Regions from separate parts of the Candidatus Pelagibacter sp. HIMB1493 genome, predicted to be linked through region 1. Evidence: riboswitches for the same ligand, from Rfam matches in the RefSeq annotation. Region 1 holds a riboswitch; the other holds the start of a gene.
The links. A riboswitch is a leader RNA that binds a small molecule or an ion and turns the genes downstream of it on or off. The one in region 1 is predicted to bind glycine.
Positions count from the first base shown of each region.

Region 2: another riboswitch for glycine. It lies ahead of ACTTBK_RS07375 (malate synthase G); the one in region 1 lies ahead of gcvT (glycine cleavage system aminomethyltransferase GcvT).

Region 1 is NZ_JBNAIP010000001.1:797,164-801,173, reverse strand. Features, by position in the region: gene ACTTBK_RS04335 (allophanate hydrolase subunit 1) at 1-618, shown strand, start outside; gene ACTTBK_RS04330 (biotin-dependent carboxyltransferase family protein) at 608-1,549, shown strand; gene ACTTBK_RS04325 (DMT family transporter) at 1,549-2,421, shown strand; glycine riboswitch at 2,453-2,542, shown strand; gene gcvT (glycine cleavage system aminomethyltransferase GcvT) at 2,621-3,721, shown strand; gene gcvH (glycine cleavage system protein GcvH) at 3,721-4,010, shown strand, end outside.
Region 2 is NZ_JBNAIP010000001.1:1,385,649-1,389,658, forward strand. Features, by position in the region: gene ACTTBK_RS07375 (malate synthase G) at 1-1,918, opposite strand, end outside; glycine riboswitch at 1,998-2,085, opposite strand; gene ACTTBK_RS07380 (acetyl-CoA carboxylase carboxyltransferase subunit alpha) at 2,190-3,284, shown strand; gene secA (preprotein translocase subunit SecA) at 3,288-4,010, opposite strand, start outside.

The DNA of each region.
Region 1 (4,010 bases):
GTAAATAAATCAGTTAACTCTGAAGTAATAAAATATTTTAAAGCTTTAAAAAAAGAAAATGTTGAAAGTATAAATAATCTCACTCCTTCTTATAATAAATTAATAGTTTCTTACGACCTTAGAAAAACAAACTTTAAAGAAGTTAAAAAATTGATTGAAAATTTAAATGTTAATGAAACTCAAGACAACAATAGCACTAAAATAGAAATTCCAGTTTGTTGTGATGATCAATTTTCTCTTGATATAAAAAGATTAGAAGAAAAATTAAATATTAATCGAGATAAAATTTTAGAAAATTTTTTTAGTAAGGAATATTTTTGTTATATGACCGGATTTATTGCTGGTATGCCATTTTTAGGTGATTTAGATGAAAATATGAGAGTACCAAGATTAGAAACACCAAGAGTAAAGGTACCAAAAGGATCAGTTGCTTTAACTGAACAATTTGCAAATATTTATACATTTGAAAGCCCTGGTGGATGGAACATACTTGGTAATACACCTGTAGATGTTTTTGATAATTCAAAAGAGGAAGAGCCAAATTTAATAAATCCTGGCGATATAGTAGTTTTTAAACAAATAAATCTTGAAAAATATAATAGCTACAATGACAAATAATTTCCAAATTATAAGAGCTGGAGTAAATACAACCTTTCAAGACCAAGGAAGAAATAATTTATATCATATAGGAATTCCATTTAGCGGAGCAATGGATAATAGAAATTATAGTTTAGCTAACAAGCTGGTAGGTAATAAATTAAATTCTCCAGTTATAGAATTTGCATACCAAGGACCACATTTAAAATATTCTGGAGATAAAATTAACATAGTAGTCACTGGCGATATTGTTTTTAAAATTGTAAAAAATGGCACAGAAATTGATGGTAATTGTTATGAGAGTTATCAAATCGAAAGTGGAGATGAAATCAATCTTATCTCAACAAATAAATCAGTTTATGGCTATTTAGCAGTTGGTGGAGAATTAGATTTAAAATTTCAATGGAATAGTTGTTCGATAAATACCAAGGCAAATATTGGATCAAATAATGGAAAAAAATTAGAGAACGGTCAAAAAATAAATATTTTAAATATTAATTCAGATCAAAGTAAAAAAAAGACTAACTATATAAATTCTAAAGTTGAAAATATTAGAGTAATAAAAGGACCAAACTTTGATTATTTTTCAGAGGAAGGAAAAAAGATATTTTTTGAAAAAGAATTTTCTGTATCAAAACTCTCAGATAGAATGGGGATGCGTTTAGAAGGTCCAAAAATTGAAAATATTGTAAATACCAATATTAAATCAGAAGGTTTGTTAAAAGGAGTCATCCAAGTACCAGCAGATGGAAACCCAATTATTATGCTTTCAGACCATGGTACTATTGGAGGATATCCAAAAATTGGTGTGGTAGCTAGTGTTGATTATGATCGGTTAGTACAAATATCACCTGGCTCAAAAATTAAATTTAAAGAGATAAATTTATCTGATGCTGAAACTTTGTTTAAATTATATGAGATGGACACTCAGAACTTACTTAATCAAATATAATGAATATTATTAGAAAACTTCCTGGACCCTTCTTAGTTTTTTTAGGTGCATGTAGCCTCAGTTTTGGAGGTTTGATTGTAAAATCATTTGAGGGAGCAACCCTTTGGCAAATATTATTTTGGAGAACGGTATTCTTCCTAATAGTTATTAGCTTGTATTTAACTTTAACTTATAAGAAACAAGTATTTAGATCCTTTTATAATTTAGGATTTCCTGGTTTCTTTGGTGGATTTATTTTATCACTTGGTTTTAGCGGTTATGTATTTGCGATGTATAACACAACAGTTGCTAATGCTAATTTTATTATTCAAACACAAACAATCTTCTTAGCAATATTCGGTTACTTTTTTTTAAAAGAAAAAATTTCAGCAATCACTCTGACTTCAATAATTCTTGCAATCTCAGGAATACTTCTAATGGTTGGAAGCTCTTTATCTCCAGGTCAAATGTCTGGGAATATTGCAGCTTTCATAATGCCAATATCATTTGCTACTTTAATTTTAGTTGTAAGAAAATATCCAACTGTTGATATGGTTCCTGCTCAATTTGTTGCAGGAGTTTTTGCTTTGTTAATTGGTTATCTAATGTCAGAAAAAATAATGATATCTCCAAACGATATCTTTTTAGGATTTTTAGCTGGTTTTTTACAATTAGGATTAGGTTTTATATTTATTACTATTGGAGCTCAAAGAACACCATCAGCAATGGTTGGAATCATAATGTTAACAGAAGCAGTACTAGGTCCTTTATGGGCATGGTTGTTTATAAATGAGCAACCGCCTTTCATAGTAATAATTGGAGGATCAATAGTTATTTTTGCAGTTTTACTTCAATTTTACAATTTATATACCTCAGAAAAAAAAGCGATCTAATAACATTTGACATTAAACAGTATTTATTAGAATATTTGTTAACGGGAGAGATCACAAACTTTGTGACACCGAAGGAGCAACCGCCCAGGAAACTCTCAGGTAAAAGGACCGTATTATATTAACTCTGGAAAGAGATTGAGTTCTCGCCGAAGGAGTAAAACTCTCAGGCAAAAATACAGATGGGTACGACAGAGTTAGTATGGGAAAAAAAACATCTTTAAATAAACTTCATCAAGATAACCAAGCTAAATTTGTAGAATTTGCTGGATATGAAATGCCCATACAATACAGCAAAGGAATTGTTGAAGAACATAAATTTACAAGATTAAATGCAGGTATTTTTGATGTGTCTCATATGGGTCAATTATTTATTCATGGTGGAGATGACTTAACTGCTGATCTTGAAAAAATTTTTCCACTTGATTTAAAAAATTTGAAACAAAACTGTTCTAAATATAGTTTTTTAATGAACGATAGTGCTGGAATTTATGATGATTTAATAATTACTAAAATTGAAAAAGGATATTTAATTATTTTAAACGCAGCATGCAAAGATAATGATTTTAAAATTTTATCAGATTTACTGAAAAGTAAATATGAAATGGTTCTTGATGATCAAAGAGCATTAATTGCAATTCAAGGTCCAAAGTCAGTTGAGATTTTAAATGACATAATAGAAGGTGTTGAAAAACTTAATTTTATGACAGGGAACTGGTTTGATTATAAAGATCAAAAAGCTTTTGTTACAAGGTCTGGTTATACTGGAGAGGATGGTTTTGAAGTATCTATTAACAACGATTTAGCTGAAGGATTTACTCAGAATTTGATGGAAAAAGGAGCACAACTTATAGGACTTGGGGCAAGAGATACCTTGAGATTAGAGGCTGGATTATGCTTATATGGACATGAACTTGATACAGAAAAAACACCAATTGAAGCAAACTTAAAGTGGGCAATTTCTAAAGAGAGAATTTCAAATGGTGGATTTGTTGGTTCTGATAAAATTATGAAAGAAATACAAGAGGGTACCTCTAAAATTAGAATTGGGATTAAGCCAGAAGGAAGATTGATTGCTAGAGAAAAAACTAAAATATTTGATGAGTCAGAAAAACTTATTGGTGAGGTTACAAGCGGAACTTTTGGACCAAGTGTAAATGGTCCAATAGCAATGGGCTATATTGATAAAGAGTTTTCTAAAGTTGATACAAAAGTTTTACTAGAAGTAAGAGGAAAAAAACATCCTGCAAGTGTTTGTGGGTTACCATTTTATAAAAAAAGTTATGTGAAAGGAGTAAACTAATGAGTGAAGTTAAATTTTCAAAAGAGCATGAGTGGATTACAGTGGAGGGCGATGTTGCAACCATTGGAATTACAAAACATGCAACAGAAATGTTGGGAGATATTGTTTTTGCTGAGTTACCTGAAAAAGGTTCAAGCGTTGAAAAAGATGGCACAGCAGGGGTTGTTGAGTCAACTAAAGCTGCAAGTGATGTGTATACTCCTGTAAGTGGTGAAGTAGTAGATACTAACCAAGCTATAGTAGATGATCCTGCAAAAATTAATGAAGACCCTGAGGGATCAGCTTGGTT
Region 2 (4,010 bases), 590 kb from region 1:
TTGCAATATGTTGAGATGAAATTCTAAGTGTAGCTCTATCTTCCATCAAACCTACGTTATTTATATCTGGTACTTTGGAGCACCCAACTCCTTGATCGATCCATCTGACCACATAACCTAATAAAGTTTGAGCTGAGTTAGAAATTTCTTTATTAATTTCATCCACAGACCAATTTGGTCTATCAGCAGTAGGTATTGTTAAAAGATCATCAAGCTTTGCTTGTTCTCTATTTTTAATTTTTTGTTGTTCATCAAAAATATTTAATTCATGATAATGTAGCGAATGCAAAGCTGCAGCAGTTGGAGATGGAACCCATGCACAATTTGCACCTGCTTTTAAATGCCCAGTTTTTTGCTCCATCATATCTTTCATTTTATCAGGCATTGCCCACATTCCTTTTCCAATTTGAGCTTTTCCAGAAAATCCACATTTTAAACCAATATCAACATTGTTGTTTTCATATGCTGTAATCCATTTTGAAGTTTTCATGTCACCTTTTTTAATCATTGGACCAGCTTCCATAGAAGTGTGCATTTCATCACCAGTTCTGTCTAGAAAACCTGTATTTATAAAGAAAACTCTATTTTTTAACGATCTAATGCACTCTTTTAAATTAGCTGAGGTTCTTCTTTCTTCATCCATTATTCCAATCTTGCATGTGTATTTTGGTAAACCTAAAACTTCTTCAACTTTTGAGAAAAGCAAATCAGTAAATGCAGTTTCATCTGGTCCATGCATTTTTGGTTTCACGATATAAATAGAACCAGTTCTTGAATTGATTTTTTTCTTAATATCATGAAGGGCTGCAGCTGTAGTAATGAACGCATCCATTATTCCTTCTGGAACTTCACTACCATCTTTTAAAATTATTGATGGATTAGTCATTAAGTGACCAACATTTCTAACTAGCAGCAAACTTCTTCCATGAAGCTTTAAACCTTTTCCATCTTTTGAAACATAGCTTCTGTTAGGGTTAAGTTTTCTCTCAAATAGTTTTCCCTCTTTTTCAAATTTTGATTTTAGATCACCCTTCATCAGACCTAGCCAATTTCTGTAACAAACAATTTTATCTTCTGCATCTACAGCAGCAACACTATCTTCATTATCACATATAGTTGACACTGCAGATTCTAAAATTATGTCATTAATTCCAGCATGATCTTGTTGAGCCGCAAAAGCTCTTGAGTCTTTTAAAATTTCTATATGTAAATTGTTATTTTTTAAAATTATAGCAGATGGGTTGTCAGCTTCACCCCTATGGCCAATAAACTTATTCTCATCTACCAAATCATAAATATCAGCGCCTTTTAAAGCTTTAAATTTTCCATACTTAACCGCAAAACTTGTAATTTTTTGCCAACTCAATCCAGCTAATGGAAAATATTTATCTAAAAAATCTCTTCCATATTTTATTACCATCTCACCTCTTAATGGGTCGTATCTTTCAGATACACTATCTTCTGATTGTTCAATTACATCTGTTCCATACAGACTATCGTATAAGCTCATCCATCTAGCATTAGCAGCATTTAATGCGTATCTTGCATTCATTACTGGTACAACAAGTTGAGGTCCAGCAATACTTGTTATTTCTTCATCAACATTTTGAGTAGATATTTCAAAATCGTCACCTTCTTCTTTCAGATAACCAATTTCTGTTAGAAATTTTTTATATTCTGACAAATTAAATTCATTTCCCTTATTTTTTATATGCCAATTGTCTATTTGTTTTTGTAAGTCTTCTCTAAATTTTATTAATTCTTTATTTTTAGGTGCTAATTCATTGACTGTTTTCTCGAACCCTGACCAAAAATTGTCAACAGATAGACCTGTTTCTTTTAATAGCTCGTCACTTACAAATTGAGAAAGCTTTTCAGATACTTTTAAAGTATTTATATTTATATATTTTTCTTGCATATCACCTAAATTACCCCATCTGTATTTTTGCCTGAGAGTTTTGCTCCTTCGGCGGAATTAATTCTCTTTCCAGAGTGTTATGCAACTATCGGTCCTTTTTACCTGAGAGTTTCCGGGGTGGTTGCTCCTTCGGTGCTAAATCTATTAGTCTCTCCCGACAGTAAAATATGTATCTTCTTCTAGAAAAGAGTCAATTAATAACAATTACACTTTAAATTAAATATCATTTTATTGCCTTTTTTATGAATTAACCATCCGCTATAACCATATTATGAAAAATTATCTTAATTTTGAAACTGAGATTAAAGATTTAGAGACAGAATTGGAAAAATTAAAAGATCCCTATAATCAAGAGGGATTGTCAGAAGTAGATACGCAAAAAATTTCAAAAACACAAGTTGAGTTAGATCAAAAATTAAATGATATATATTCAAACCTTGATCCATGGCAAACTACCATGGTTGCAAGACATGAAGACAGACCAAAGTCTAAATTTTTCATAGATAATTTATTCGAAGATTTTATTTCTCTATCTGGAGATCGTTATTATGGTGAAGATAAATCTGTACTTACAGGTTTTGCAAAATTTAATGGTTATTCGGTTTTGGTTATTGGCCAAGAAAAGGGTGAGGATTTAGATAGTAGAATCGAAAGAAATTTTGGGATGATGCGACCTGAGGGTTACAGAAAAACTATTCGATTAATGAATTTAGCAAATAAATTTAAAATTCCAATTATCTCTTTTGTAGATACGCCAGGTGCTTATCCTGGTGTTGGTGCAGAGGAAAGAGGTCAAGCTGAGGCAATAGCAAAATCAATTGAATGTTGCATGGAACTTAAGGTGCCAAGTATCGCAATAATTATAGGTGAAGGTGGTTCAGGTGGTGCGATTGCATTAGCATCTTCTAACAAAGTTATCATGCTAGAAAATGCTATTTATTCAGTTATATCTCCTGAAGGCTGTGCAACTATATTGTGGAGAGATCCAAAAAAAATGCTTGATGCAGCAAAAGCAATGAAACTCTCTGCAAAAGATTTATTAAAATTAAAAGTCATAGATGAAATAATCCCAGAACCATTAGGCGGTGCTCATAGGGATAAAGATCTGATGTTAGATAATGTTAGAGAATCTATTTCTAAAAATTTAGATCAATATAAAGAAATGTCATCAGAAGAAATAATGAATGAAAGAAAAAATAAGTTCTTAAAAATTGGAAGAAATGATGGTTTCATGAATAATGCAGAAGATTTAAGCAATTTGACTATTAAAAAAAATAATTTTGATAATATTTTTAAGTCAAAAAAATTATTATTTGGTATTGGTGCAGGTTTATTATTGATAGCTTTCTTATTTTTTCTTGTTTAAGAATTACAAAGCTCCATGGCAATGTTTAAACTTCTTGCCTGATCCACAAAAGCAAGGTTCATTTCTTCCCATTTTTTTGGTTTGTGGTTTTGGATTTACTCTTTCCTCATTGGAAGATCTTTCTTCTGTTATAACTTTTAAATTCATTAAAATTGTCACGTAGTCTAATTTTAGTTTTTCTAATAAATTTGAAAATAAATCAAAAGCTTCTTTTTTATATTCAACTAAAGGATCTCTTTGACCGTAAGATCTTAATCCAATCACTTGTCTAAGTTGTTCTAAATATTGTATATGTGATTTCCAATTTAAATCTATTGTTTGCAAAAATATTCTTTTTTCGATTTCTTTTGCATGCTGCTCGTTTAGAACTTTAATTCTTTCATTACGTGTCTCATTAAATTTTGAGGATATTTGCTCTTTCAGTTCATTATCTTTTGCAGAAATCAAACTCTCAAGTTCAGTATCATTAAAACTTTTTCCAACAATTTGCCTAACTTTATTGTTAAATTCATTACTTTTTGGATTAGTTAGATTTTGAATTTTTAATTTTATCAAGTCTTCTGATATTTCTTTTAAAAATTCGTCAGAATAATCAAAAATATTTTCACTATTCATTGCGTTTTTTCTTTGAGAAAACACAACATGTCTTTGGTCATTCAAAACATTATCAAATTTGATAAGTGTTTTTCTGATATCAAAATTTCTGGCTTCAACTTTTTGCTGAGC